DNA from 3 places in the Mycobacterium sp. E802 genome. Region 2 is predicted to be linked to each of the others. Evidence: riboswitches for the same ligand, from Rfam matches in the RefSeq annotation. Region 2 holds a riboswitch; each other region holds the start of a gene.
The links. A riboswitch is a leader RNA that binds a small molecule or an ion and turns the genes downstream of it on or off. The one in region 2 is predicted to bind cobalamin.
Positions count from the first base shown of each region.

Region 1: it holds a riboswitch for cobalamin, as region 2 does, so the genes downstream of both, A5699_RS04900 (iron ABC transporter permease) here and metE (5-methyltetrahydropteroyltriglutamate--homocysteine S-methyltransferase) in region 2, are expected to answer to the same signal.
Region 3: it holds a riboswitch for cobalamin, as region 2 does, so the genes downstream of both, A5699_RS03720 (PPE family protein) here and metE (5-methyltetrahydropteroyltriglutamate--homocysteine S-methyltransferase) in region 2, are expected to answer to the same signal.

Region 1 covers NZ_LZJD01000033.1:9,960-20,155, reverse strand. The annotation lists gene A5699_RS04945 (TetR/AcrR family transcriptional regulator) at 1-52, opposite strand, end outside; gene A5699_RS04940 (dihydrodipicolinate reductase) at 65-1,138, opposite strand; gene A5699_RS04935 (SDR family NAD(P)-dependent oxidoreductase) at 1,152-2,015, opposite strand; gene A5699_RS04930 (hypothetical protein) at 2,036-2,449, opposite strand; gene A5699_RS04925 (hypothetical protein) at 2,513-3,634, shown strand; gene A5699_RS04920 (hypothetical protein) at 4,230-4,523, shown strand; gene A5699_RS04915 (VOC family protein) at 4,610-5,107, opposite strand; gene A5699_RS04910 (ABC transporter substrate-binding protein) at 5,342-6,391, opposite strand; gene A5699_RS04905 (ABC transporter ATP-binding protein) at 6,412-7,218, opposite strand; gene A5699_RS04900 (iron ABC transporter permease) at 7,215-8,303, opposite strand; cobalamin riboswitch at 8,367-8,558, opposite strand; gene A5699_RS04895 (CAP domain-containing protein) at 8,674-9,153, shown strand; gene A5699_RS04890 (hypothetical protein) at 9,173-9,490, opposite strand; gene A5699_RS04885 (TrpB-like pyridoxal phosphate-dependent enzyme) at 9,666-10,196, opposite strand, start outside.
Region 2 covers NZ_LZJD01000046.1:33,983-44,178, forward strand. The annotation lists gene A5699_RS28995 (hypothetical protein) at 1-73, opposite strand, end outside; gene A5699_RS29840 (hypothetical protein) at 325-552, opposite strand; gene A5699_RS06580 (MspA family porin) at 1,098-1,766, opposite strand; gene A5699_RS06585 (hypothetical protein) at 1,750-2,154, shown strand; gene A5699_RS06590 (sensor domain-containing protein) at 2,371-2,946, shown strand; cobalamin riboswitch at 3,020-3,228, shown strand; gene metE (5-methyltetrahydropteroyltriglutamate--homocysteine S-methyltransferase) at 3,358-5,643, shown strand; gene A5699_RS06600 (GntR family transcriptional regulator) at 5,648-6,304, opposite strand; gene A5699_RS06605 (LLM class flavin-dependent oxidoreductase) at 6,373-7,731, shown strand; gene A5699_RS06610 (CaiB/BaiF CoA-transferase family protein) at 7,741-8,925, shown strand; gene A5699_RS06615 (CoA ester lyase) at 8,956-9,864, shown strand; gene A5699_RS06620 (class I SAM-dependent methyltransferase) at 9,955-10,196, opposite strand, start outside.
Region 3 covers NZ_LZJD01000023.1:39,734-49,929, reverse strand. The annotation lists gene A5699_RS03725 (RND family transporter) at 1-758, shown strand, start outside; gene A5699_RS03720 (PPE family protein) at 709-2,373, opposite strand; cobalamin riboswitch at 2,439-2,627, opposite strand; gene A5699_RS03715 (SDR family oxidoreductase) at 2,632-3,405, opposite strand; gene A5699_RS03710 (DUF899 family protein) at 3,559-4,257, shown strand; gene A5699_RS03705 (ATPase) at 4,254-4,736, shown strand; gene A5699_RS03700 (Ig-like domain-containing protein) at 4,743-5,963, opposite strand; tRNA gene A5699_RS03695 (tRNA-Lys) at 6,111-6,186, shown strand; gene A5699_RS03690 (hypothetical protein) at 6,279-6,461, opposite strand; gene A5699_RS03685 (DUF3618 domain-containing protein) at 7,549-7,776, opposite strand; gene bcp (thioredoxin-dependent thiol peroxidase) at 7,882-8,355, shown strand; gene A5699_RS03675 (dipeptidase) at 8,344-9,681, opposite strand; gene A5699_RS03670 (holo-ACP synthase) at 9,788-10,180, opposite strand; gene A5699_RS03665 (type I polyketide synthase) at 10,190-10,196, opposite strand, start outside.

The DNA of each region.
Region 1 (10,196 bases), on a different contig from region 2:
CGCGCGGTTGGTTACCACTCGCTGGTCGTCTCGGTTTGGTCGCGTCAGCCATCGCCGCTGCCGTTCACCACATGACGCCGCGGGTGTGGTCCAGCGGGCGAAGGTCGTGGGCGGCCAGGATGCCGCCCGGCGCCCGGCAGACGGCGTCGATCGCATTGACCGCACGTGCCGCGGTGGCGATGACGCCGGCCTGGTTGTGGTCGGTGCCGACGCGGCCCACGTGGGTGTTGATCTCGATGCCGGGATCTCCTTCGACGATGACCCGGTGAACGCCGGGGTGGCCGTCGGGCGGGTACGCCCAGTCCGGTGCTGCCGCGTCGGTGAGCCGGTTGACGTGTTCCATGGTGATCACCGTCTGGCCCGCCCGCATACCGCGCACTCCGAACCGTACAGCGGCGACGTGTCCTGGGGCGACATTCATCATGGTGCATGAAATGGGTTCGGGCGTAACCCATTTCTCATGCCACTCTGTCACCTCGTCCAGCTCGACACCGAGGTCGGCGGCCAGGCTGCGCACCTGGATCCCCCACATCGACGCGAGCACTCCGGGGGCAAACAGGATCGGCTCATGCTCTGGTTCGGTACCGAATCCGAAGCTGGCGCCGGTGAATTCGGCGTCGTCGTAGCTGCCGTAGTCGAAGATCTCCTGCACGGTGATCGATGTCGCTCGCGCGGCCAGGCTCAGCGCCGTATAGGCCAGGGAGTCGCCGGAGTAGCCGGGGTCGATGCCGTTGATATAGAGCGTGGAGTCACCGTCGACGCATGCTTGTTTCAGTGGTTCGCGTAGCCATCCGTCGGTGAAGTCGGGTGCCACCAGCCAGACGAAAGATGTTCCGACCACATTGGTGCCCGATTGCAGGAACTGGATGATGTCTGCCATGGCATCGTGGGGTCTGGTCTCGGCCTGCGAGGTGTAGACGACACAGTCGGCCTGCAGGGCAACCAGTGCGTCGATGTCGTCGGTGGCGATCACCCCGGTGGGTTGCGCGATGCCGCACAGTTCGGCGGCGTCACGGCCGATCTTGTCGGGGCCGGACGCATGCACACCGACGAGTTCGAGGTCGGGGCGTTCGATGATCGTGCGAAGCGCGTGAACACCGACGTTGCCGGTGGAAAACTGGATGACGCGTGTGGTCATTTGATGAGGATCCTTACAGCAGGTCGGTGATGGTTTTCAGGCCGGCGTCATACAACACGCCGGGCAGCATGCCGCCATCGATCTCGATGGTGGTGCCATTGACGAAGTCGGCCTCTCCGGAGGCCAGGAATACCACCGTGCGTCCGACCTCCTCCGGCTCGCCGCCGCGCTTCATCGGCACGGCATCGAAGTACACCGTGCCGGTTGGATCATCCTTGGGCAGCACGAAGGACCGGAAGTTTTCGGTGATGGTGGGACCCAGGGCCACACAGTTGACGCGAACCTTCGGACCCCATTCCTGTGCCAGCGAGCGAGTGAGGTGATTGAGGCCGGACTTCGCCGCACCGTAGGACACCAGGGTAGGAGAACCGGCCGGATGCCCTGCGCCGCTGGAGATATTGACGATGCACCCAGTACCGTCCTGGGTCTGCATCTGCCGGTAGGCCCGGATGGCGAACCACAATGGGCTGATCAGGTTCATCTGGATCGCGAACGCATGGAACAACGCTGTGCGTTCGAAATCATCATCGGATCGCGGTGCGCCTTGGATCTTCGACACCAACTTCGGAATGTCATGAACGTGTGGTGCAGGCACGGTGCCGCCGGCGTTGTTGACCAGGATGTCGAGGCGACCGAACCTGTCAACAACCTCGTCCACAAACGCGTCGATCGCGTGGTGATCGCCCTGGTCGCAAACTAGTTGGGCCGAACGCTGCGCCCAGTCGGCGTTGTCGGAGGTTCCGGGCAATTCATCGAGGGCCGAGCGGGAACACCCAACCACCGTGGCCCCGGAGCGCAGCAGCTCGTGTGCTATGCCGACGCCGACGCCCCGGCTGGTCCCGGTGACAATGGCGACTCTGCCGTCGAGTTGGCCCATGTGTGGAATGCTCCTTTGCGCTAGGGAAGGTCCGTGGACAGAAATGTGATGGGCAGTCCGAGAACCGAAGTCTCGATCTCATCGAGCTGCCACCCGTCACCAGACCGGTGTTGACGGAAAGTGGTCAGAGCGCCGTAGCGGTGGGCCACTTGTTCGGCGCTCGGCGCGTCGTGCGTGCGCACGGCCAGTGTGTACACCCCGTCGCCGTGGCGGTCGAGGAAGTTCTTGACGGGGTTGCCCGGGTCCTCAGAGGTCGGCGTGACCAGTTCGATGCCGCGCGTCCAGTCGAGCAGCACACGCAGGCCGACATCGTCGAGGCCGAAATCGTCGAACAAGAAGCCTAATTCGGTGAAGAAGTCCACCGCCCGGTCCAAATGGTCCGGCGCCACCGCGATGACCGCATGATGCAGCGTGGGAGTTCGAAAATCGGCCATACAAGAAGATTACGCCTGTTATTTTTTTGGTGTGGACAGAACGACGAAACTCAGGGAGGCCCCATGACCACGACGACAGACAAGACCTACCGCGTTGCGGTGTGGGCCACCGGCGGGGTGGGTCGCTATGCGGTCCGCACCGTCTGCGACCGCCCCAACCTCGAACTAGTCGGCGCATGGGTGCATTCAGAATCCAAAGACGGACAGGACATCGGAACACTCGCCGGAATCGCCCCGGTCGGGGTGACCGCCACCCGCGACGCCGATGAACTGCTGGCACGCGGCGTCGACTGCGTCATGTACGCCGCACCCGCTGGCCCACGACCGGCCGAGGCACTCGCCGACTTCTGCAAGATCCTCGCCGCCGGCACAAACATCGTCACCACCTCCCTGCCCGGCCTGGTCTACGAAAAAGGTTCCCTTTCAAAGCGTTTCCTCGACCCCATCCGCGAGGCGACGGCCCTCGGCAACAGCTCAATCTTCTCCTCAGGCATCGAGCCCGGGTTCGGCTGTGACCTGTTCCCGATCGCGCTGATGACCATGTCACACACGGTTCACTCGGTCCGCGGAATCGAGATCACGAACTACTCCGAGTACCCCGTCGCATGGGATGTCCGCGAACTCTTCGGGTTCGGCCAAACACTCGACTACCAAGGTGGACTCAAACAACCCGGCGTCCTGCGCTGGGGCTGGGGCGCTGCCATCACCATGGTCGCCGACGCCCTCGGCGTGGAGTTCGATGAAATTCGGGAAACCTGCGAATTCCTTCCCACTCCGCGCGATCTGCACACCGCGTGCGGGTTAATTCCTGCCGGCACCGTTGGCGCCACCTACGCCAAATGCATCGGCGTGGTCGACGGAGTAGAGGTCATCAGCCTCGAGCACGTCGACCGAATGGCCGACGACCTCGCACCCCAGTGGCCCACCGGACGCACCGGCGCTACCGACGGGATCTGGCGGGTGATCATCGATGGCGAGCCCTCCTTCGACGGAGAATTCGAAGTCGGCCACCGGCCCGGCGAAAGCGCAAACGACCACGGCTTGCTCGCTACCGGTATGCGTGCCGTCAATGCAATCCCCTGGGTATGCGAAGCCCACCCCGGAATAGTCGACGCCCTGCATCTACCCCTGACCTCAGCAATCGGCTCCCTACGCCCGCACCGCACCGGGATCCCGGCATTCTGACACCGCGTCGAACACCGTCGCGCATCGCCGCGTTGCTCCCGCACCCGATTGGCGAAATACCCCGGATCTAGCATCGGCAATTCGCCTACTCGCCGATTGGGCATCGGTCAAACGAGAAAACTCAACGCCGCCCTTTGCAATCTATCGGTTCCGTGCAGGTCAGAGCCCGCTGACGGACACCCATTGATTGAGAAATGACACCAGGAACATCTTCATGCCCGACCATCAACCATCTCGTTCGTGGCGCGGCTGTGCGGATGTGTAAGCCGCATAAGCGTCGAGGCGTTGGCCACGCCGCCAAGGATCCAGTCGCGGCCCGCCGACATTTGGGGTTCGCACGTCAGGTACCCCGTCGGTCAATCGGTGGTGATGACTACTAGTGCCCCGCCGTCGCCTCTCCAATTGCGTCACAGTGACGATTTTCGAGAAGGTGCCTGTGTGTCAGATTCGCTTGCCGTACAGGCTTTTTCGATGAAGACGAGGCCGGGTTGAAGCCTGGCGGTCGGCTTCGGGTTCCGGCTGGTGATAGCGTCCCCGGTGAACGCAAGGAGCTGGCCGGATGGTTGTTTGGTTAAGGCGGATGAGGTGGCGAGCCGTGTCGCTGCTGCCTCTGGCTGCGACGCTGATCGCCGGCTGCGGTACCGATCCAAGCCGACCTGTCGCCTCGGATGATCCCGTGACGACGCTGCCGGTTCCGGCGAACATGCCGCCGTTCCCATATCCCAGCGACATTCCGCCGGTGTGGCTGCCCAGCGCTGTGCCCACTGTCCAGCTCCCGAGTGAGATCCCACGGGAGCCACTGCCGGCCGATGTACCGCAGGTTGAGTTGCCTGCCGAGATTCCCCGCGTTCAATTGCCCTCCGCGATCCCGCCTATCCCCTTCCCGTAAAGCGTTCTACCCCAATATATTTCGTCACTGTGACGAATGCCATTGGGGTAGAACGAGGCGGTCGTGGCGTTGCTCCAGACCCGTGTTCAAGAGGGCACGACCGATCGGTCATCGAACACCCTGAGGTCGAGCGGTTCGCCCAACAATTCCACCTGAATGCCGTCGGGATCCAGAACGCAGGCCACTGGAGCATTCGTGCGTGATGTCTTGATAGTGCGGACATCCGAGGCCAGTCCAAGAGATTTGAGCCGCCGCAGCGTCTCCTCGACGTCGACTTGAAATGACAGCACGCACATTCCTCGTTGAAGCCGTCGCACTCCCTCGGGTTCGCGTTCCGCGTCGAAACCGTCGATCTGCATCAACTCCACACACCCGGTGTTCGGTTCCCCTGCCACGCCGAGGAAGACGGTCCTGGTGCGATTGGTGGGCGCATTGAGCAGCGTGACCAGATCGGGCTCAACGACTGTGTCAAAGAGCGTTCTCAGCCCAATTCCGTCGCAGTAGAACCGCAGCGACGCATCCATATCCGCGGGGCAAATCGCGATGTGGTGAACAGCCACTCCGGTTGGTTCAGGCGCTGACATTCGCGGCTGCTCTCCTCCTGGCTCAAGGCCTCGAATCATGCTCATTCTCAATGTATTCCTACTTTGACACCGTGTCTTGAACAAGCTGCTGGGCGCGAGAGCAATTCGATTCTCGCCGGTATGCCGTCGAGCACAGCCATACCACCCTCGCGGACGCCCACTGTCTTGCGGTCCCGCAGATCGATTCGGCCAGGAAGGTGTGAGCCGGTGGCTGAAGCGACGCCCAGAGTGCGCTCACGCCAGCCAGTCGTTACCCGCAAGACCAAGTGATTTCACATCGAGCGTGGGCGTGATGTCGGATCTCGGTGCCAGGCCATGGTTTTCGAGTACCGACCGCAGTACCTCAGCGGCATCGATGTTGAGTGGGCTGGACACCCACATGGCGTAGGGCAGATTGATGAACCGGTTCTCCCGCACGGCCCTGAGGTTGCGGCTGGCCGGGTTGGACCGTAGGGCGTCGATCTTTTCCTCGACCGACTGACCCGGGTAGTCGACGAACGCGATCAGATCTGGATCGGCCGTGGCGATCCGCTCCCAGCTCACCGTGGTCCAGGTGTCGCGAACGTCCTCGGTGGCGTTGCGCGCACCGGCAGTGTCGATGATCCCTTGCGGCCCGCCGAACATCCCCGACGAGAAGACGGTGTCGCTGCCGCTGTCGAACAAGAAGACGGTCGGCTTCTGCTCGGGTTGCGGTGCAGCACGTAGCGTTTCGAGTCTCGCAGCCACCTCGTCGGCCGCGCGTGCGCCCTGTTCGGCGTTGCCGGTGATGATGCCGATGTTGCGCAGGTCGGTATCGAGCGCGAGCCACGGGTCCATCGTGCCGCGTACGCGCTCCCCCTCGACCTGCCGGCACGCCTCGGACAACTGGTAGACGCCGATACCGTGTCCGGACAGGATTTCGGGCGTGATCCCCCGGGCCTCCCCCATGCCGTAGTTGTATCCGGCGAACAGCACCTGTGGCTTTGCGCCGACGATGTTCTCCAGCGTCGGCTGCGTCGGCGCAACCTCGTTGAGCTCATCGACCTGCGAACCGTATTCCAATCGAAGCACGTCGACGTCACGTGCCATCGAGCTGACCGCGACCATCTGCTCGTGCGCACCGGCGGCCAGCGCGATGGCGATCATGCCGCCGTCGTTGACGAACAACCGATCGAGCGGCTGTTCATAACTGACCTCCTCGCCGCAGTTGGCGACGGTCACGGTGGACGACGCAGCGGACACCTCGTGCTGCGAGCCGCAGGCGGTGATCAGGCCAAGCGTGAGTGCCGCAACGGACCATTTCATCCAAAAGGTATGTGCCACAGTCATCTTCCGTCGGTGGTGTCGAACGCCGGATCGGCGTGGGTGAGCAGCAGGTGGGGACGTCTCGTCGTGGGATGGGTGATGACATCGCCGGCGACGTCGAACACCTCAGACAGCAGCTCGGGATCGAGCACCTCAGTAGGCGGTCCGTGCGCGACGAGCCCACCGGCAGCGACGACGGCGACCGCGTCGAAATGCCTCAGCACCAAATCCAAATCGTGCATGGCAGCGATGACCGTGCATTCGAGGGTGTCGAGAACCCTCATGAATCTCAGCTGCCATGCCGCGTCGAGATGATTGGTCGGTTCATCGAGCACCAGCACCGACGTCTGTTGGGCCAACGCGCGCGCGAGCACGACACGATGACGTTCACCACCGGAGAGTTCCGCGCAGGACCGGTTTCCCCAACCGCTCAGACCGACCGCCATCAGCGCGTCCTCGACGATGTCGTGCTCCTCACCCGCACCCGTCGACGACCACGGATTCCGGTACGGCGTCCGGCCAAGCCGGACCGCCTCGGTGACGGTCAGCTCGCCCGAGGGCCGCTCTTCCTGCCCGACGACGGCGACGGTGCGCGCCCGGCGCCGCGCGGGCATCCGATACACATCCTCCCCGTCGACCTGGATCGTTCCGGCCCGCGGAGCCTGCAGACCCGACAGCGCCCGCAGCAGGGTGGTCTTGCCGGCGCCGTTGGGTCCGACCACGGCCAGTCGGGTGCCGGCGGGAACGACCAGATCCACCCCGGACACCACGGTTCTCCCGCCGCGGCGACACACGACGGCATGCGCGCTGACCGTCGCGGCACTCACGTGCTGCTGCCGAATTCGTAGCGGCGACGGCCCATCAGGAACAGAAACACCGGCGCCCCGATCAGTCCGGTGACGATACCCAGGGGCATCTCCCGGGGTGCGGCCAGTTCACGGGAGATCACGTCGACCCACACCAGAAACAGCGCTCCGCCGAAGACCGTCACCGGCAGCATCGCGCGATGAGTGGCGCCCACGACGAGCCGCGCCGCGTGCGGCACGATGAGCCCGACGAACCCGATCCCACCGGCGACGGCGACCAGCACGCCGGCGAGCACCGCCTGCGCCACGAACAGGGCGTTGCGCAAGGCCCGTACCGGCACACCGAGCGACGTGGCGGTGTCGGAGCCGGCGGCGTAAGCGTCGAGCCACGAATGGATCAGCAACGCCCCGATCAGCGAGACCAGGACGATGACACCGGCGATCGGCACTTTCGCCCACGTCGCTCCGGCGACACTGCCGAGCAACCAGAACATGACGCTCTCGGCGGCATGCGGGTCACCGGTGGTGAATACCAGCAACGACGACAACGCCATGAATGCCGAGGACAGCACGACACCTGACAGGATCAGGCGAAGGGCGCTCAGTCCGCCCTGGGCGCGTGCGACGGCGTACACGGTGAGGGTGGCGACCAACGCGCCCAGCAGCGCCCCTCCGGACAACGCCCATACCCCCAACGCCGAGAGCACCCCGAGGGTCATCACCGACGTTGCGCCGACGGCGGCACCTGCGGACACCCCCAGCAGATACGGCTCGGCCAGCGGGTTGCGGACCAAGGCCTGCATCAGCGCGCCGGCTAACGCCAGACCCGCGCCCACGATCGCGGCCAGCATCGAACGCGGCAGGCGCAGATCCCAGACGATGACGTCGTAGGCCGAGTCGACCTCGATCCCGGCGATGACGCGGCCGATCACGGTGCGCCACACCTCGCCGATCGGGATGTCCTCCGCGCCGAAGGCGACCGAGACCACGATGCTCGCCAAAGTGAGTCCCGCGAGAATCGCGGTGAGCGGCGGGGCCGGAACGCGTCGTACGGTGGGAGCCGGTGCCCTGACCCCCGCAAGGGTTGCCTTCGGGGGCACGGTCATGGGAGGCCGGTGGATCGACACGCCTTGCCTTCGTCTGCCGGGGTATCTGTGCGCGAGATACACGTGGACTCAACCGAGGACGGCAGGTATTCGGACTTGGGATCATCCGAACTCGACGCCTTCCCAGAAGACCGCGAGGTGTTCCAGTGGCTTGTGCCGAGTCCGTCTCCCATACCGCTGCGCGCCAGTCCCGGATTCTCACCGGGTTCCCTGGCATCCGTTGGCACGGATGCGACCGACCTCGTCGAGGACACTACCAAGCCCCGGTCAGCAGACGGAATGGCCCGATTTCGACCATCGTGGGAAAACCCGTCGTAGGCTGTTTGCTACAGCAATAGCACTGCAACCCCTCTCTCCAGAGGCAACTACTATGACGAAACGCAGAATCGTCGCGGTCTCCTCGGAATGCACTGCGACTCTCATCGTCCTCGGTGCCGCTGCTGTCGTCGGGCCACCCGCGCGCGCAGACGATTTCGGGACTGCCTTACAAAGCCGCGTCGGCCAGCTTCGCCAGACCTGTCCGGGTCTCAGCGGCGAACCGAGCTTGAGGTTGGCAGCGCAACGGCACGCCGATGACATGCTGATGACCGGCGTGGGCGGCCATACAGGTTCCGATGGCTCTTCACCGCAAGCCCGTATCGCGGATGCGGGCTACAACGCCGGGTACACGGGTGAAATCGTGTACTGGGGTACCGGATCGGCAGCCAGTGTGGCCGCAGCGCTCGACGCGTGGATGAACAGTCCCCCGCACCGGGACGTCATCCTGAATTGCAGCTACACCGCAGTCGGCTTTGCGACAGCCATGGACAGCAACAAGATGACTGTGGTGGGTGACTTCGCGGGAGCATAAGCCGGGGTCGGTCGTCCACTCAGCGGCTGCACATCAGGTCGACATACGCGGTGGTGTAGCGCACGAGGTTGTTCACATTGCCCACCGGTCCGCGTTGCACCCAGGAGTGCTTGACGTCAGTGCCCTGGCGCACCGCCGTCACGGTGCACTGATCCATCGGCGCATTTCCGACCTTGTTGAGAATGACTTTGAAACCTTGGGCTTCCAGATCGCTGATCGTCGCTTGGGCCGAGGTCTGCCCTGTCGGTGCCGCCACCGCCGGCGCGGATGACGCGAGAGCCAAACCTGCCGCAGCCGAGGCGACGGCAACGATCTTCACGAACGTATTTTTCGTCATCTGAGCCCCTTTCGGCCGATCACCAGCCGCTCCGTGTGGGTGCGGCGTATAGGTCCAGGCTAGAGACGAATACGGCTGGTGGCCGGAACTCATACCCAACGCATAATTAGCTGCAGCACAAGCTCATAGACGCTTCACATCGAATTCAGACACAACGGCCGACAACGGTGACAGCTCAGAAATTGCCGTCCAGGAATTCGGCATACGCCGGCAGGTCGAGTTGGCCGTGTCCGGAGAGCCCGATCACCACAACCTGTTCGGCTGAGTTGTCGGCCACGTGCGCCGCGGCGGCGGCGATCGCATGAGTGGATTCGGGCGCGGGCACGATTCCCTGGGTGCGGGCGAACAGGACGCCGGCAGAGAACGCATCGTGCTGCGAGATCGCGATGCCATCGACCAGTCCGAGTTCGACGGTGTGACTGAGCGCCGGTGCCATACCGTGATAACGCAGCCCGCCCGCGTGGATCGGATCGGGTACGAAATCCATACCGAGCGTGTGCATTTTGAGCAACGGTGTCAGCCCCGCCACGTCACCATGGTCATACCGGTACTCCCCCTGTGTGATCGACGGGCATGCGGCGGGTTCGGCGGCGACGATCTTCGGGTTCGAGCGGCCATGGATCTTCTCGCGCAGGAACGGGAATGCCAGGCCGGCAACGTTCGAGCCGCCACCGGCGCAGCCGAAGACGACGTCGGCACCGTTCGG
Region 2 (10,196 bases):
CGCTGCCCGCAGTCGGCTCTGCCGCGGCTAATGGCGCACCCCCGACCGCAATGGCGGGAATGAAAACCGCCACACCGATGATTCTCGATCTTCGCGCATGCGTCAGCATTTCGATCCTCCCCGGCGGTCGGATCTCGTGCTGTCGCTCTCACCGGTAGCTCCGGCCGTCAACAGCCAGTGTATTCCCGGTGTACAGAAAGTTAACAGAAAGTTGCGAAAATTCGTCCAGCGGATTTTGGCGGTGGAGCGCGGTGGACGGGGGGATGGGGGCAGCAAGAAATCAGGCAGCACCCGGGAATACCGGATGCTGCCTGAATGTATGTGTCAGGGAGCTGGAGCTGCGGGAGGCGGCGGCCCCGGGATTCCCGGTGCCGGCGGGGCTCCCGGTGCCGGGGGCGGAGCCGCTGGATCCGGCAGATTCTCACCGAGACCCGACGGGATGTTCGTCCCGGGCGGGGGAGCGGTGCCCGGAAGCGGTTCACCGAGTTGCTCTTTGGGGACCTGGCCCAGCATTGCGCCCCGCAGGTTCCCGTTACGGTACAGGTCGCGCATGTCCGCATCCAGTCGAGCCCGGAGATGTCCGCGTTCTCCTGGCCCGGTTCGACCCCGACCACGGTGCCCTGTCCGGGTGCTGACGGCTTCTCGTTCTGCGGGAGGAAGTTCCCGTTGTTGAACGCCCTGAGGTTGGGGGCGTTGGTGGGTGGCGGACCGCCCGGTGCAGCCGGAGCTGCGTACTGCCCCAACAGCGCACCCGGGCTCAGGTCGATCCCGTCGGGGACGCCCATTCTGCCTGGCGCCGCCTGGGTTCCGGTCTGCCCCAGAACCGACAGCCCTTGCGGCCCGAGTGGTGCACCGACGAGCGGCACCTCGGGTCCGGCCGGGGGAGGCGGTTCCACCGCGGGGGCCGGGGCGGCAACCGCGGGAGCGCCCGGAACCTCCGGCGGTGCCGGGTCGGCTGCGGCGGTTGCCGAGCAGGCAACCGCCGCACCGACCACGAACAGCCCGGCTGCGGCGAGGGCGGCCATCGCGTTCTTGACCGCGTACGTGCCGTCTGGGTTCTCGCTCATGCCTTCGTGTTTCGCTTTCACAGCTCCCCGTCAGACTGCCTTGGTGACGCCGTAGTACGCGACCACGTCGTCGGTGTCGGTGGTGGAGCTGGTCAGGGTCGCGTACGAGCGCAGGAAGGACTGACCGGTGCAGCCGTCGATCTTGATGTGGACGTCCTTGACCGTGACGCGTACCGGTGCCGCCTTGAACGACTTCTTGTTCACGGACACGTTGGTGACGGTACCGGGCTTGAGGTGGATCTCCAGCGTGCCCGACATCGGCATGCTCACACCGGTCGGGATGATGCCGGCCAGCGTCGAACCCGACGTGCTCAGGCCGATCGAGCCGATGAGGCGGACCTGGCCCAGTTCGATACCGCAACCGATCTGGTAGCCGGTATCCAGTGTGCCGCCGGACAGAGTGGTGGACCCGCCACCGGTGACGGTGCCGGTGAACGTGCCGGCCACGAGGTATTCGCGAGAGGATGCGGCGGTGGTCAGCGGTGCCACCGGCAGCTGGCTCTCGTCTTTCGCAGCGACGGTGAGCTTCCACCCGTCGGGCGTCGTGACGACACCGGGCTCCGCGGATGCGACGAGACCGTTGTCCGGCGGGGGGCCGGCGTCGGCGACCGGTGCTCCAGGGCCGGCTGCGCCCGAGTTGCCTCCGGTGGCGGCCGGTGTGCCGGCCCCGGGTCCGGTATCGGTGCCGGTCGCGACCACGGATGATCCTGGCGTACCTGCGGTTACGGCCTGCTCGACGTTCGCCAACGCGCTCGATTCGGCGTCGACGTTCTACGGCGATTTCGCGGATTCGATCGAAGGCGTGGAGCGCCCCGACTACGGGGACCCGACCATCAGCACGACGAACACCAGTGGCCGGACCGCGCTGCGCGAAGCCGCCGCATCGGCGATGAGTGCCGCGGGAACACCTGGGCTTTCCCCGGACATCGCCAACCCGATGCGGTCCTGGTCGTTCGGCGCCACCAAGCTGCTCCTGAAGATGGGGCTGCGCACCGGTGGTCAATCTCTGAATGACACCGCCACCCAGCTCAACACCGATGCCACCAACGCACAGATGGCTTGTGCCGCTGCGGGCACCCACGCCTGACGGCGAATCGAATCACGTTGTCCTGATCAGGTTCTGGCGGGACGCGCCGGCATTCACCACCTTGGAAACTCACCCACCCCGATGCGCGGCGACCCGTGCCGTCAGTAAAGGACTGCCGTGATCCGGCTTGCGATTTCGTTGCTCACGCTCGTACTGCTGGCAACCAGTTGTGCCGGCGGCGGCGACAAGCCTCAGGGGCCGCCGAAGGATGTGCCCATGTCCGCGCTCGAGGGGCTGCTGCTGAGCACCGACGAGGTCAACTCCCTGATGGGGACCGACGGGATGACGGCGCACCCGCCGGTCACCGCGATGAGTGATCATCGCAACCTGCTGCCCAACCTGAATTGCCTCGGTGCCTGGCAGGTGAACGAGTCCGCCATCTACGGGGACCACTGGACCGCGATGCGCCAGGTACTGCTTCGAGCACCGGACAACGACAATTGGGACAACCTGTTGGTGCAGTCGGTGGTGATCTTCCCGACCCCGCAGGACGCCAAGGACTTTCTGGATCAGTCCGCCGATCGCTGGTCGAAGTGCACCGACCACAAGGTGAACATCACGCTCAACGGTGAACCGTTGCCCAAGTGGAAGAGCGGCCAGCTCACCAAGACCGACGACGAGCTCACCCTGCCCTTCACCCGCGTCAACGGGGATCAGACCAGGGATTGCCAGCGGGCGCTCGGCGTGGCCGCCAATCTCGTCATGGACGTGCAGGCATGCAAGCCGGCAGGCTCGTCGGTAACCCAGGCAGCCGATGTGGTGGACAAGATCAAGGCCGCGATGCCGCGCTGATCGCTACCCGCCGGGGTGAGGCGGGTAGTCTGGCCCGCGCAGCTGGTTTGCCGGTGCCGGGGTGTTTGCGGTGCCGACATCGAACGACGCAGGCTGATTGAGATGCGACGTGAGAGGGAACCCGGTGAGAATCCGGGACTGTCCCGCAGCGGTATGCAGGAACGACCGCCGTCATCAGCACTGGCACGCAGGCAACTGCAGCTGGGAAGCGACGGCCAGTAGGAGCACGGTTTCCGTGCGTGCCTGTGAGTCCGAAGACCTGCCAGCCGTACCGGGCGCGCCGCGTCCGGTGGTTCATCGCCTCGCGGAATGGGCAGTGGCCGAACGCCGTTCACCCATGGCGGGGTGGCTGAGTTCGGTTCGACGTCTCCTGGCGGTGGCCATCCCCGTCGCACGTTGAAGGACGTCGTCATGAGCACAACTGCAGTACCCTTCACCGCCACCATCCTGGGTTCTCCCCGCATCGGACCCAACCGTGAACTCAAGCGCGCCGTCGAGAAGTACTGGGCCGGTCGTATCGACCGTGCCGAACTCGAGGCCGTGGCGGCAACGCTGCGCCGGGACACCTGGGAGTCACTGGCGGCGGCCGGACTGGACTCGGTCCCGGTCAACACGTTCTCCTACTACGACCAGATGCTCGACACCGCAGTGCTGGTCGGCGCACTCCCGCCGCGTGTGACCGCTGTCGCCGACGACCTGGACCGCTATTTCGCCGCGGCCCGGGGCGGTACCTATGACGGCGAAGAGATCGTCCCCTTGGAGATGACCAAGTGGTTCGACACCAACTACCACTACATCGTGCCCGAGATCGGCCAGGAGACCACCTTCGCCCTCAACCCGGCCAAAGTGCTGGGGGAGTTGGAAGAGGCACGTGCACAGGGGATTCCGGCGCGCCCGGTGCTTGTTGGTCCCATCACCTTCCTGGCCCTGTCCAAGTCCGTCGATGGAGCGGGAGCGCCGCTGGCCCGTCTCGATGACCTCGTCGATGTCTATGCCGAACTGCTGGGACGGTTGGCAGACAAGGGAATCGAGTGGGTCCAGGTCGATGAGCCGGTGTTGGTGACCGACATTGTCGACAATGCGGCCGACATCGCCGAGCGGACCTACGCCCATCTCGCCGGACTGACCAAACGGCCGGCTGTCTTCGTCGCGACCTACTTCGGTGAGCTGACCGACGCGTTGCCCGCATTGGCTCGTACCCCGATCGAGGCCATCGGCGTCGATCTGGTTGCCGGAACCAGCGCCGCGCTGGCCGCAGTGCCGGAGCTCGCCGACAAGCTCCTGGTGGCGGGTGTGGTCGACGGCCGCAATATCTGGCGCACCGACCTCGAGGCCGCACTGGGCACCCTGTCCGTGCTGACGGGGTCTGTGGCGGCGATAGCAGTTTCCACGTCATGCTCGACACTGCACGTGCCTTACACCCTTGACGCCGAGAGCGATCTGGACGCGGCGCTTCGCAGCTGGCTGGCCTTCGGCTTCGAGAAGGTCACCGAAGTGGTGGCACTGGCTCGTGGTCTCAAGAACGGTCGCGAGGCCATTTCTGGCGAGATCGCTGCGTCCAACGCCGCCATCGAGTCGCGCAAGTCTGATCCGCGACTCGACAACGGCGAAGTCCGGGCCCGGATCTCGGAGATCGTCGCTTCGGGCGCCAAGCGTGGGCCGGCTGATCAACGTCGCGTCGCTCAGCAGGACCGGCTGAAACTGCCTGCGTTGCCCACCACCACGATCGGTTCCTACCCGCAGACCTCGGCCATTCGGATCGCCCGTGCCGATCTGCGCTCCGGCAAGATCGACGCCGCTGAGTATGAGCGCCGCATGAAGGCCGAAGTCGCCGAGGTCATCGAGCTGCAGGAACAGCTGGGGTTGGACGTGCTGGTGCATGGTGAGCCCGAGCGCAACGACATGGTGCAGTACTTCGCCGAGCAACTCGACGGGTTCTTCGCCACGCAGAACGGGTGGGTGCAGTCCTACGGCAGCCGGTGCGTCCGTCCACCGATCCTCTATGGAGATGTGGCCCGGCCCAAGCCGATGACCGTCGATTGGATCACCTATGCGCAGTCGCTGACGGAAAAGCCGGTCAAGGGCATGCTCACCGGCCCGGTCACCATCTTGGCCTGGTCTTTCGTCCGTGACGATCAGCCGCTGGCGGAGACCGCCGCCCAGGTGGCCCTCGCGATCCGCGACGAGACCGTTGATCTGGAGTCGGCCGGTATCGCGATCATTCAGGTCGATGAGCCGGCGTTGCGCGAGCTGCTGCCGCTGCGTTCGAAAGCCAAAGAGGCGTACCTGAATTGGGCGGTGAAGGCGTTCCGGTTGTCCACGTCCGGGGTGGAGGATTCCACCCAGATCCACACCCATCTGTGCTACTCGGAGTTCGGTGAGGTGATCGGTGCGATCGCCGATCTGGACGCCGATGTGACCTCGATCGAGGCGGCTCGCTCGCACATGGAGGTGCTGGGCGATCTCAACGCCGTCGGCTTCTCGAACAGTGTGGGCCCGGGTGTCTACGACATCCACTCACCGCGGGTGCCGGGTGTCGAAGAGATCGCCACGTCGCTGCGGGAAGCACTCGAAGCTGTTCCGGCCGAACGACTCTGGGTCAACCCGGATTGTGGATTGAAGACCCGAACCACCGACGAGGTCACCGCATCGCTCAAACGACTGGTCGCAGCGGCCGCCGAGGTCCGCGGAGGATAGTGGCTCAGCTCGTGGCGGCCTGAGTATCCAGCCAGGCCGCCAACGAGCGCCCTGCCTCCAGGACGTGGCGTTCGGCGATGGTGCGGGCGGCTTCGGCGTCCTTGGCCTCCAACGCATCCAGCAGTTGCTCATGTTCGTCGAGCGAGTGCTTCTCATGCTCGGGAAACACGGTCAGGAAGTTGGACGGCACCACCCGCGCGGCCTGCCGGATCTGGGTCAGCAATCGGGGGGAATGCGCGGCGCGGTGGATCTCCTGATGGAACAGCCAGTTGGCCTCGCCGATACTGTCCGCGCCTGACCGCTGGGCGACATCGGCCGCCAGTTCCCGCAACCGCGAGAGCTCGTCGGCGGTGATTCGCTGAGCGGCCCATGCCGCGGCCTGGCCGGTGAGGACGCCCAGGATGGTGAAGCTGTCGGTGACGTCGTCCGAGTTGACGCCGATCACGGTGATCCCGCTGCGTGGTGCGACGCGGACCAGCCCTTCGAACGAGAGTTCCAGGAGAGCTTCGCGGACCGGCGTGCGACTGGTTGCGAATTCTTCGGTGATGGCATCCAGGTCGATGCGGGTCCCTGGAGCCAAGGTTCCGGTGATGATCCGGTCGCGCAGCTCGCGGGCCGCGCGTTCACGCACGGTGCCCGAGATGTCCAACGGCGACGTCATTCGTGCAGCGTACCGGCAGGACGTACGATACCCTTGATATCTGATATATCAGATGTTAGATTCCAATTATGCGTTCCGATCAGATGTCCCTCGTGGCGTTCATGCAGGCAGGAAGCACTTCTGTATATGCCGGCTCATGGCGCCACCCCGCGACCGAACACAGTTATCTCGACGCGTCGTACTACGCGAAGATCGGCAGGCAGCTCGAAGAGGGTTGCTTCGACCTGATGTTCTTCGATGACCGCCTGGCGATGCCCGGGATCTACGGGGGCTCGGTGGCGGAGGCCGTGCGTTACGGGGCTCGTCCGGTCAAGCTCGATCTGAGCGTGATCCTCGGAGTGCTGGCGCAGACGACCTCGCACATCGGGTTGGGCGCTACCTACTCAACCACGTACTACGCCCCATTTCACGTCGCCCGGACTTTCGCGACGCTGGACCACCTCTCCCGCGGCCGCGCGGCCTGGAACGTGGTCACATCGGTCAACGACAGCGAGGCGCAGAATTTCGGCCTCGATACCCATCTCGGTCACGACGAGCGCTACAACCGCGCCGATGAGTTTCTCGACGTGGTCGCCGGCCTCTGGGACACCTGGGAGGACGACGCGATCCAGCACAATCGGACCTCGGGGCACTACGCCGACCCGAGCAAGGTGCACGAGCTCGGGCATGTCGGTCATTACTTCTCATCGCGCGGCCCGCTGACCGTACCGCGCACACCACAGGGCCGCCCAGTCATTCTCCAGGCCGGCTCATCGGGGCGTGGGCGTGAATTCGCTTCGCGTTGGGCCGATCTCATCTTCACTGGCGACCCTGGTATCGATGTGGCGCGGTCGCACTATGTCGATCAGAAGGCGCGCATCGCCGATGCCGGCCGCGATCCGGCGTCCGTTCGGATCTGCCCGATGGCGTATGCGGTGGTGGGGGAAAGCGAATCGCACGCCAAGGAGCGCGAGGACATGTTCCTCAACGACCTGGTGGACCCGATGGCGTCGCTGACTCTCCTGTCGGAGCTGATGAACTACGACTTCGCTCAGCACGACCTGGACGATCCGGTCACCGACGAGCTGATTGCTTCAGTCTCAGGCATCCGTGGACTCGTTCAGAACCTGCGCACCCATATCGGCGGGGACACCGTGACCGTTCGCGACCTGGCCGGTCACCGCGCCACCCTGCTGCAAGGTCCCCGCTTCGTCGGCACCGGCAAGCAAGTGGCCGACCAGATGGAGGAGTGGTTCACCAGCGGGGCCTGTGACGGATTCGTCATGGCTGCAACGCATTCCCCAGGGTCCTATGAGGACATCGTACGGATGGTGGTTCCAGAGCTGCAGCATCGCGGATTGTTCCGCACCGCCTACACCGGAAATACACTGCGCGATCACCTGGGGCTGGATCGGCCGGCCTGCACCCTGACCGGGTCGGCGTCATAGATGGGCGGCATGCTCGGTGGCGTCCGGGTCCTCGACCTGGCCACCCTGGCGGCGGCGCCCCTGGCGGCCACCTACTTGGGTGAGTTCGGCGCCGATGTGATCAAGGTCGAGCAGCCTGGTCAGGGTGACCCCATCCGAACTTGGGGCAACCAGCGTGACGGCGTCGGGCTGATGTGGAAGTCTGTGTCCCGCAACAAGAAATCGGTAACCGCGAATCTGCGTCTGGCCGAAGGGCAGGACCTGGTCCGGCGTCTGGCCGAGAAGTCAGATGTCGTCATCGTCAACACCAGGCCGCAGACGCTGGCCAAATGGGGTCTGGACTACGAATCTTTGCGTGCCCTCAACGACCGCATCGTGATGCTGCACATCACCGGTTATGGACTGACCGGACCCAAGAGCGAGCGACCAGGATTCGGGACGCTGGGTGAGGCAATGAGCGGATTCGCCCATGTGACAGGCGAAGCCGAGGGGCCGCCGACTTTGCCGCCGTTCATGCTGGCCGATGGGGTGGCCTCCCTCAACGCTGCCTATGCCGTGATGATGGCGCTCTATCACCGCGACGTGCACGGTGCCGGCGGGCAGCTGATCGACATCAATCTCGTCGATCCGCTGGCGCGACTGCTCGAGCAGAACCTGCTCGGCTATGACCAGCTCGGAATTGTTCCGCGCCGGACCGGCAACCGCTGGGACATCTCAGCGCCCCGGAACACCTACCGAACCTCCGACGGACGCTGGCTCGCCATGTCGGGTAGCTCACCGGCATTGGCGCTGAGAGTGTTCCGGGCCATCGGCCGCGACGACCTGGTGTCGGACGTCGATTTCTCCGATCCGCAACGCCGGCTGGCCCGCGCCGCCGAGGTGGACGCCGTGGTCGCTGAATGGGTTGCCGCGCACACTCTGTCGGAGGCGATGGCGGTGTTCGACGCCGCTGAGGTGGCCGCGGCACCCGTCTACGACATCACCCAACTCGTGGCCGACGAACAACTGCGTCACCGCGAAGTGTTCGTCTCGGTGCCCGACAGCGAGCTCGGCGCCATGACAGTGCAGGCCCCGGTCCCACGGTTCTCGGGGCACGCCGGGAAGGTGGAATCGCTGGGCCCTCGCCTCGGTGAACACAACGCCGAGGTCTACCACCAGCTCCTTGGCCTGACAGCTGAAGAAATCGATGATCTGTGCGCCGGCGGCGTGCTGTAACTTTCAGTGAAACAAAGGAATACGAATACGATGACCAATCTTGTCCGCCGTTCTGAGCTTGCCCTGCCCGCCTGCAACGATCACATGTTCGTCAAGGGTGTCACCTGTGGCGCGGACCTGGTGTTCCTCGATCTCGAGGACGCCACCCCGGTAGGGCTCAAGGTGGAATCACGCGCCAAAGCCATCCGTGCGCTGACCGAACTCGACTGGGGACGGACTGCGCGGGCCGTACGGATCAACGGCCTCGACACGCCATGGTGTCACGACGACATCATCGACGTGGTGACCCATGCCGGAGCTCAACTCGACACCATTGTGATCCCCAAAGCCCGCACCGCCAAAGACGTCTGGTGGGTCGACCTGCTGCTCACCCAGCTCGAAGAAAAGCTCGGACTCGAGCGCAAGATTCGGCTCGAGGTGTTGATCGAGGAGGTCGAGGGGCTGGCCAACGCCGAGGAGATCGTGCGCGCCAGCCCGCGATTGGATGCGGTGATCTTCGGCGTCGGCGATTTCTCGTTATCGCAGGGTGCGCGGGTGGACACCAACTTCGTGCCGATGGGTGAGTACCCGGGCGACTTCTGGGCCTACGCCCGCAACAAGATCATGGTCGCGGCGCGAATTGCCGGAATCGACGCAATCGACTCGCCGTACCCGGATTACGCGGATGTGGCCGGATACGAGGCCGAAGCCCGGCGCTCATCGCTGTACGGCTACACCGGCAAGTGGGCGATCCACCCGAGCCAGGTTCCGATCGCGAACAAGGTGTTTGCCCCGTCTGCCGAGGAGATCGCGCTGGCGCACCGCAATGTCGCGGCGTACCGGGAGGCCGAGGCGGCGGGCCGCGGTGCCGTCGGCGTCGAGGGCGTACTCGTCGACGCCGCTCATGTGAAGAAAGCCGAAGAGGTGTTGGCTCGGGCCGCGCTGATCGGTGTCGCCTAGGTCTTTCGAGTTGCCGGCTGTGGGCCTGGTGCACGCGATCGGATCGATCTCCGTGCACAAGCCCCACGCTCGGCTGACTTGACCTCTACATCAACCGAATTCGATGAGGTTGGTGGGCGCGCGGAAACGCTCGAGTGAACGCGACCGGTAGACGAGGCCCGCGGCACCAGACAATATCTTGCCCCGGCCCGCCGGCATCTCGAGCTCGCGCACCGCGAGCACGCCGGGAATGGCGCGTAACTCGTCGTACCGGTCGGCGGTGAACGAAAACGGCATGGGTGGCGCGGTGTACTGACTGCTGAGCCTGATGCCGCGCCGTTGTGAGTACCAGC
Region 3 (10,196 bases), on a different contig from region 2:
GTTACCTCGTGCAGACTTCACTCGATCCGTTCGGGACCGAGGCCATGGACCAGGTCAAGGAGATCGTCAAGACCGCCGAAAGTGCCCGCCCCAACACGACATTGGAGGATGCCAAGATCTCCCTGGTCGGCTTCTCGTCGATACAGAACGAAATGCGCAACTACTACGACGGCGACATCCGGTTCATCATCATCGTCACCCTCGTCGTCGTCTTCCTCATCCTCGCCGCACTGCTACGTTCGCTGATCGCGCCCATCTACCTGGTCCTGTCGGTCGTCCTGTCCTACATGTCGGCACTGGGGATCGGGGTGATCTTCTTCCAGTTCCTGCTCGGTAAGGAGATCGTCTGGACGGTCCCGGGAATGGCGTTCCTGGTGCTGGTCGCCGTCGGTGCCGACTACAACCTGCTGCTCATCTCACGAATCCGCGACGAGTCCGAACGCGGGATGCGCACAGCGGTCATCCGCACGATCGGCGCAACCGGCGGAGTCATCACGTCGGCCGGATTGATCTTCGCCGCATCGATGTTCGGCCTGACCTTCAGCAGCCTCACGGCCGCCATGCAGATCGGCTTCATCATCGGCGTCGGCCTGCTCCTGGACACCTTCCTGGTACGCACCATCACCGTGCCGGCCACCGCGGTGTTGATCGGTAAGGCAAGTTGGTGGCCGACCAAGCCGCCCACGACGAAGTCGGGGCCGAACGAGTTCAACCCGAGCGATCGTCCTGCCACGAGCTCGGCAGCATCGGAGCCTTGACGGCGCCGCCGAACGAATCACCATCCAGGGCAGCCAAACCGGCCGGCCGCCCGGCGGTGCTCTTCGAGTCGGTATCAGCGAAACCGATCTGCCCGGCACCCTGATCCGACGGCGTCACATCCGCCAACTCTTCGGACCCGGAGTCCAGATACTCGTAGCGTCGACCAAGCTGCTGGGCCTTGGCCCGGCGGCGTCGCGCCGTCCGTTCTTTCTTGGGTTCCACGGCGCGCACCGCGGCCGGCATCTCGGCGTCCTGCGGTGCGGACGCCGTCCGGCGGGCCCGGCTGCGCGCCGACTGCCGGGCTTCGGCAGACAGTGCGGCGGCCATGTAGCCCAACGCATCAAGGTTGCCCAACGTCGGTGGTGCCGTCGGCGTCGGCGGAGAGGCCGGCGGAGCCGACGGGGCTGCGGGTGCCGAGGCCACCGACGACGTGGGGGCGGGCGACGGCGCAGTCGGGGGCGCCGGGCTGGGCGTGAGGGCGAGCCCGACGGGCGGCGGTGCGGGCGGAGCCATCGGCACCACCGGAAGCGCGTTGTGCAGTCCCGCAAGTCCGGCCGCGCCGATGACACCTCCGGCCGTCAACACCGGCGCGGCGGCAACCGCTGCGGCCAACATCGGTAGCAGCGCGGGCAGGGCCGCGACGAGCACCGACTCCAGCAACGTCTTCACCAGGGCGATCGTGTCGGTGGTGAACGCCACGAACATCGCGCCGGCGCCGAAGAGCAACGTGTAGGCGATGGCCACCGGATTGCCCGAGGCAAACGCCAACCCGATATCCGCCGCGACGAACGCGGCGGTCTGTGACAGGTAGGCGACATACTGCGAGATGTCCATCGGATAGCCGAGCGCGAAGGCCAGGTTGAGCGGATGGAAGAAGCTCAACGGGTTGCCGGTCCACGGCAGATACGGATCGATCCCGGCGAATAGTTCCGAGAAGAACGGATCGTTGTTCAACGCCTGGATCAGTGGATCCAGGACCTGGTCGTAAAAGTCGGTGTAGCCGATCTGATCGAGCCAGTTCAGATAGTCGTCCTGCCGGTCCGGCGGCGCCTCGGAGGCCGACGTCAGGGAGAACGGCTTCAGAATCTCTGGTGCCGCAACGCTTTCCGGCGATGCCGCCACCGCCGAGGTGGCGACAGCGTCGTACACCTGCATCGCGGTGGCGGCCTGGATCCACATCCGCACGTAGTCCGCTTCGTTCAGGGCGATCGGGATGGTGTTTACGCCGAAGAAGTTGGTGCCCAGCAACACCGCGTGGGTGGCGTGGTTGGCGGCCAGTTCGCCCAGTGTCGGCATCGCGGCCAATGCCGTGGCGTAGGCGGCGGCCGCGGTTTCGTGTTGCGCTGCACGCGTTGCGCTTTCGGCGCTTTGTTGCGTCAGCCAGGCCAGGTAGGGCCCGTGGGCCGCCACATATGCTGTCGCACTTGGCCCTTCCCACGCGCCCGCCCCCACGTCGGCCAGCACCGCCGTCAACTCAGCGGCCACCTCGGCATATTCGGTGCTCAGGGCGGTCCACGCACCCGCGGCTGCGAGCAGCGATCCCGGCCCCGGTCCGGCGGACAACAGGCTGGACCAGACTTCGGGCGGCGAGGCCAGATAGATCGCGGCGGCCATCACTGACCGCCCCATGCTTCGAAGGACACGGGTCGTCGTCAGCTCTCTCGGGGTACTCCGCCCCGGGTAGCAGGATGCGATGACGCGAGTGTCCTGGCTCTCGGATCACAGCTCGCCTCGCCTTCCAGCTTGCGCCGTGGCAGTTGAGGGTCGCTCCCCGATGACAGTGGCGGGACCGCGCCGGATTCACACCGGCTTCCTACGTCGTCATCACCTAACCGGCGAATTATGGCACATCACAGCCGGTCCCGATTCGGGCTACTTCTGCGCGCGCCCGGCGCCCTTCTTGATCCGCGGGGCCAACTGCACGATCTCGGGCACCACGGTCGGGTTTTCGTAGGCGGTCGTCACGAGTGACACCAGGGTGTTGGCGACATCGCCCAGGGCCGACATCCGGGCGGGCAGCGCCCCTTGGGCCACCCACGTCCTGAGCAACTGGTCCAACAGGTCGCGGTCGGCGCCGCGCAGGATCTCGGTGTCCTCGGTGGGGCCGATGCCGACCCGCAGCAGCGACAGCTCCGGGTGCTCGATACGCCACGAATGCAGAATCTCGTCGAGGGCGGCCTTGCTTGCGCTGTACGCTGCCACACCCGCGCGCGGACGCCCGACGTCATAGCTGGAGGCCACCAGGACCACACCGTTTTCCGACAGCCGGGGCGCCGCGGCCCGCAACACGTTGTTGGCCCCGACGGTGTTGACGCTGAACGCGTGCAACCACGTGGCCACGTCGGTGTCCTCGATGTAGGCGAACGGGATCACTGTGCTGGTGAACACCACGGCATCCAGACCGCCCAGTGCGTCGGCGGCCTCGTTGACGACGCGGTTGATGGCCGCGGAGTCCTCGACGTCGAGCTCGAACGCGTCTCCGCCAGTGGCCTCGGCCAGGGAATTCAGCAGATCGATGCGTCGCGCCGCCACGGCGACCTTGGCGCCGCGTTCAGTGGCACTGATCGCAACCGCGTGGCCGATGCCCGACGAGGCACCGACGACGAGGAGACGCAGTCCGGCTGCGTCGGCTCGTTGGCTGCTCATTCTGGATCAACCTCCATGGTCCATCTCAAGACGTGTCTCAAGGTCTTAGGTCACCCTTCGCTCGTCGGACAGTACCGCGTGCGATGAGTTTCGGTCGCGCGGTGGGTCCACTTTGGAAGACCGAGTTTCACCCGACGGCAGTTAGGAGTCCCCATGACGACAGAGACGACGCGCGGAAAGCCTCCGATCGTCGACCAACAGACCTGGCGCAATGCACTCGACGAGCTACGGCGACGGGAGAAAGCAGCCACCCGCGAGTTGGACGCGATCGCCGCCGCACGGCGGCGGTTACCGATGGTCGAGTTGCCCGACTACACGCTGATCGGCGCAGACGGCCCGATACGCCTGGCCGACGTGTTCGATGGCCACTCCCAGCTGATCACCTACCACCACATGTGGACCGACGGTGCCGAATGGCAGTGCGGCGGCTGTACCGGTTTCACCTCGCAGTTCACCCGCCTGGACTTCCTGGACAACTACGACGCCCGTTTCGTCATCGTCACCAACGGCCCGATCGAGGAAGCGCTGGCCTACCGCGACAAGGTCGGCAACCGCATGGATTGGTACTCGTCGTCGGAGAGTTCTTTCGGTACCGACGTCGACGCCCCACCCAACGGCGGCTTTGCCGTCAACGTCTTCCTGCGCGACGGCAGCACCGTCTACCGCACCTGGCACACCAACGGCCGCGGCACCGAACAACTCAGCCACACCTTCGCCCTGATCGACCTGCTGCCCTACGGCCGTCAGGAGGAATGGCTGGATTCACCGGAAGGATGGCCGTCGCAGCCCACATACTCGGGCTGGCTGGACAGCCCCGACATCGCCCGAATCTACGGAAAGGACCACGTATGACCGCGTCATCAGACACCCGTGAGCGCTACGTCGTCACCCGCACCGTCCCGGCCTCCCCGGCCCAGGTGTTCGCCGTCCTGGCCGACCCGGCCCGCCACTGTGACACAGAGCCTGGTGACTGGGTGCGGGACGCAGTCGATCCCGCGCCGATCACCGCGACCGGCCAGATCTTCGCGATCAACATGTTCCTGCCACAGGCCGGCGGCCACTACGTCATGCACAACCTGGTGAGCGAGTTCGACGAGAATCGCAGCATCGCGTGGCTGCCCGGTCAGCTCGACGCACAAGGCCGGCATGACCCGGGTGGATGGTCCTGGCACTACGAGCTGACGCCGAATGGCGACCAGACCGACGTCACGCTGACCTACGACTGGACCGACACTCCGGCCAGCTTCCGCGAGCAGATCGGCGGGATGCCGCCGTTCGGCACCGATTTCCTCGCCGAATCGCTTGGCGCACTGGAACGCTCGCTCAGATAGCCTCGATCAGGTGCTGGCGTTGCCGGCGCGCCATTGCTCCCAGGGGATGTTCCAGTCCCCCAGGCCCTCGGTGCCCGGCAACACCGGGCCGACGGTGTTGACGACCTCGACGATGTCACCGCGTTTGGTGTTCTCGTAGAACCAGCGGGCATTGGCCGTGCTGACATTGAGGCAGCCGTGGCTGACATTGCTGTAGCCCTGGCTGCCGACCGACCACGGTGCGCCGTGCACATAGATGCCGCTGTAGGACATCTGGGTCGCGAAGTCGACCTCGGTGCGATAACCGTTGGGTGAGTTGACCGGCACCCCGTAGGTCGACGAATCCATCACCATGTGATCGAAGCGGTCGCCGACGATGTAGATCCCATTGTTGGTCGGAGAACTGTTCTTGCCCATCGAGATCGGCATGCTCTTGACCACCTGACCGTTGCGCCGCACGGTCAACGTCTTGGTGTTGTCATCGGCGCTGGCGATCACCTCGTCGCCGATCGTGAAATGGGTCGTGACATTGCCCTGACCGAACAATCCGTCACCCAACTCGACACCGTAGGTGTTGACGGTGACGTCCACCGAGGTTCCGGGCTTCCAGTATTTGGCTGGGCGCCAACGGACTTCGCGATTGTTGAGCCAGTAGAAGGCACCCTCGACCGGTGGATTGGTCTTGACCGTGATGGCGCGCTGGGCCGCGACCCGGTCGCTGATGTTCTCGTCGAAGCGGACGGCGATGGGTTGACCCACGCCCACCACTTCCCCGTCGTTCGGCAGCAGGTAGGGCATCGTCAGGTTCGCCGGCGAATGTGTCTCGAACCGCATCCGGCGATTGGTGACGCCGCCCAGACCCAGCGACTGGGCGTTGAGGGTGTACTGCTCGTTGTAGTCGAGTGGATCGGTGGTCGACCACGTCAGCCCGTCGGGACTGAACTTGCCGGCGACGCTGACGCCGTCTTCGTTGGTCATCGTCACGCCACCGAGCACACCGTTCTCGGCGCTCACCGTGACCGGCGCTTCGACTTTCACCCCGACCGCGCCATCGGTCACCGAGGCCTTGACCCTGGGCACCAACAAATCACCGTAGGGCGTGCCCTTGTCGGTGATCACGGGCGGCGGGTCCGGCGGTTCCGACCCGCCACAGGCGCTCAAGGCCAGCATCATCGCGGGCACCATGGCAACAACCGTCCGCCGGAAGATATCCCGATACGGACGGGTCACTGTCTGGACCTGCCCCATGTTGATCGCACCCCTCGTACGGTCGATAGCAAATTCTTGGCAATAGTCTAAGGGCTACCGGCCGCGGATGCGCATCCTGCGGGCGGCAGAAGGCCGCTACCAGCGGATTTCACGGTTGGCGGAATGTCCTGTTATTGTCTCTCACGCGCGCCGTTAGCTCAGTTGGTAGAGCAGCTGACTCTTAATCAGCGGGTCCGGGGTTCGAAACCCTGACGGCGCACCAACCAAAAACCCTGCCTCGGCAGGGTTTTTGTGTTTGGTCTGCGCAGGATCGGTGCGGGGTTGCCGCAACTGTCCGAGATCTATCTGGCTGGCCTATCTGGCTCGAGACCCGTCGGCAAGCCTGTCGCCGACACTCGGTTCGGCTTCTTCCAACAGCATCTCTACCGCCCCGGCCAGATGCGCGGCTGCGTAGCCGTGATCCCGGTACTGCTCGCTCTTGAAGCGATCGAGCTCCCGGCGTAGGTCGCCGAGGGTTTCATCGCTCACGTGCGCCATATGGCTACCTCCAGTCGGTGTGACCACGGCTCACGTCGCCATACAGGTTCGACATGAGCCATGGGGTCTATCAGCGAATGGCGACGGATCCGTCGCGATCGACTGCACCGGCGACAGCACATGCAGCGGTCCTGGCAAACGGCATAAATGTTAGCTGCAACGCAATACCCCCTTGTCACACGATCGTTCCGTGTTGCGGCCGGGATCGCGATGCGGGTCCGCCACCCCGATCCTGACCCGAGGACGACCTTAGCTGGACACCTATACGCTAGCAACCGATTCCACGAGAAAGAGCCGATCCGACCCTGCAATTCAGCGGTTTTCGGGTTTCGCGGTACTTCATGCGCCCGTTGCGCCGAGCGGCTGGGTGTACCAGAGCGAAACGCGTTTGCCAATCATTTGCCGCGTCAGATCTGCGGCGCGACGATCCCGACACGGCACCTCATGCGATTGCCTCAGCAAACATTGCCGCCGGCCGCACCCCGCCCCGAGCAGGCTCGCGCGGCCCGTTCGACAGGTCGACGCAGGCCCACGAGCTTTGCGACAGACGGGCCGTCGCCGCCGGACAAAACAATGCCAAACGGCTTGAGTTTATGTGCTGACAATCGGGGCAGGAATGGGCGGGAGCGACAATCGACCGAATGTTGACGCCTATGCAAGTTACTGTCAAGCATTGTGAACCTGTAGTTTCGCTGGTCAGACGCTGGAACCTGTGTTAGCCTCGCGTTAGCTGATTCGTTGCGACTCGGCATCGCTGGGCGAATACGCCAAGATGAGAGGTGTTAGCTGATGGCTACCGCAGGTGGCATCGAACCTACGGCTAGATCAACCTCCGCTTTTGTTGCGGCACACCAACCGGTCATGGTGCACAGCTGCAACCGGCTCGGACGTGTCGCCAATCCGCCGAGTTTTTCGTTGGCGGATTTCCTGTTGTTCCGCCGCCGCTGAGCGGCGTATCGGCCTGAGCCGCTGAGCGGCGTATCGGCCTGAGCCGCTGAGCGGCGTATCGGCTTGAGCCGCTGAGCGGCGTATCGGCTTGAGCCGCTGAGCGGCGTATCGGCTTGAGCCGCTGAGCGGCTCGTCAGGCTCAGTGGCGCTTGATCCGCCGGATGACGATGACCACCACCAGCACTCCCGCGCCGGCCAATGAGGCGGTGACGGCGGGCTTCTTGACGAAACCGATCACCGCCGACTTGAGATCGTCGGCCAGCCGCTGCGGGTTGGCCCGCTCGGCCAGGGAGTCGACAGTCAACGCCAGTTGATCGCGAGCCTGATCGATGTCCCGCTTGATGCTCTCCGGGTCCCGGTTCGCCACTGTGTGCTCCTCCAAGCCGCTCCATGTCGTGCTGCCCTGCCGCACTACCCTAGATCAGCCGGTCCCGTGACGACGGAACCGGTCGACAAGAAGGGATACCCACGCATGCCGCCAACCCCGCGCCTGGAGGTGGGAGACACCGCCCCGGCTTTCAGCCTGCCCGACGCCGACGGCAACGTCGTCAAGCTCTCCGACTACAAGGGCCGCAAGGTCATCGTCTACTTCTACCCGGCCGCGTCGACCCCCGGTTGCACCAAGCAGGCGTGCGACTTCCGCGACAACCTCGCCGAACTCAACGGTGCCGGCCTCGATGTCGTGGGCATCTCTCCGGACAAGCCGGAAAAGTTGGCCAAGTTCCGCGACAAGGAAGGGCTGACCTTCCCGTTGCTGTCGGACCCTGACCGTGAGGTGCTCACGGCCTGGGGCGCATTCGGTGAAAAAACCATGTACGGCAAGACCGTTCAGGGTGTGATCCGCTCGACGTTCCTCGTCGACGAAAAGGGCAAGATCGCCGTCGCGCAGTACAACGTGCGGGCCACTGGCCACGTCGCCAAGTTGCGCCGCGACCTATCGGTCTGACTGCCCCAGCTTCTCCAGCAGTAACGCCTCGGCCGTCGCCGCCTTCTCCAGCACACCCAGGTGCAGGCTTTCGTTCACGCTGTGCGCCTGGGTGGCGGGGTCCTCGACCCCGGTCACCAGGATCGTCGCGGCCGGGAACGCCTCGGCGAATTCGGCGATGAACGGAATCGATCCCCCCATGCCCATGTCGACCGGATCGGTGCCCCAGGCAGTACGGAACGCCGCACGCGCGGCGTCGTAGACCGGCCCGGTGGCGTCGATGGCATAGGGCTGACCGACGTCGCCCGGGGTGACGGTGACCTGGGCACCCCAGGGCGCATGCGCCTCGAGGTGACGGGTCAGTGCCGCCAGATGGGCGTGAGCGTCGCCGCCGGGCGCCACGCGCATGCTGATCTTGGCGCGCGCCCGCGGGATCAGGGTGTTCGACGACTTGTCGATGGGCGTGGTGTCGATCCCGATGACGGTGATCGCCGGTTTGGCCCACATGCGTTGCACCACTGAGCCCGAACCGATTTCGGATACGCCGTCCAACAGCCCGGACTCTTGCCGGACCCAGTCGGGCCCGCGGTCGACGTCAGCCGCGGACGCTTCGTGCAGACCGGCGACTGCGACGTTGCCGTCGTCGTCGTGCAGGCTGGCCAACAGCCGCACCAGCACGCTCAGCGCGTCGGGCACCACCCCGCCCCACAGGCCCGAGTGCAGACCGTGGTCCAGGGTGGCCACCTCGACCACACAGTCGGCCAGGCCCCGCAGGGTCACCGTGAGCGACGGGATCTCGGTGCTCCAGTTGTCCGAGTCGGCGATGACGATGACGTCGGCGGCCAGGGCCTCTTTGTGTGCGGACAGCAGGGCACCCAAGGACGGCGATCCGGATTCCTCTTCACCTTCGACGAAGACCGTGATGCCCACCGGGGGCTTGCCGTCGAAGGCCCGGATCGCGGCCAGATGTGTTGCGATACCGGCCTTGTCGTCGGCGGTGCCGCGACCGTAGAGCCGTCCGTCACGTTCGGTGGGCTCGAACGGCGCGGAGTCCCACTGGGCTGGATTGCCTTCGGGCTGTACGTCATGGTGGGCATACAGCAGCACGGTGGGCGCTCCGGCCGGCGGTGGATAGTGCGCGATGACGGCCGGGGCGCCCCCTTCGCTGACGATCCGGACCTCGGGAAAACCCGCTTCGGACAACAGCTTTGCGACTGCCTCGGCGCTACGGTGCACCTCGTCGCGGCGGGCCGGGTCGGCCCATACCGATTGGATGCGGACCAGATCCTCGAGGTCGGACCGCACCGACGGCAACACCCGCTGCACCCGCGCCACCACATCACTCATGGTGACGAGCGTAGTAGGTCCCGCATCCCCCGCGAGCAGACGCAGATGTACCCGACACGCCGTGGCGAACGGTACATCTGTGTCTGCTCGCGCAGAGAAGTCCGCGTTAAAGCTCCTCGATAATGGCCACCGCCGCCGCGGTATCGGCCTCGTGGGTGAGCGAGACGTGGATGTTCACGCTCTCCAGGTGCTTGGCGATATCGCCGGACAGCCGCACCTTGGGCCGGCCCCACATGTCGGTGACCACCTCGATGTCGCGGTGGATTCCCTCCGGCAGGGCCGGACGCTTGGAGAATCGGGAACTCGACCAGGCCTTGATCACGGCCTCCTTTGCCGCCCAACGGGCCGCCAGGTGCCGGGCCGCCGACGAACTCTTGTCGGCGGCGTCCCGGCGCTCCCCTGGCGTGAACGTCTCGGCGAACACCGTTCCCGGCCGGTCTACCTGCTCGGCGAAATCCGGAATGGAAACCAGATCGATGCCTACGCCCACAATCGCCACGCCGCGACCTTAGCGG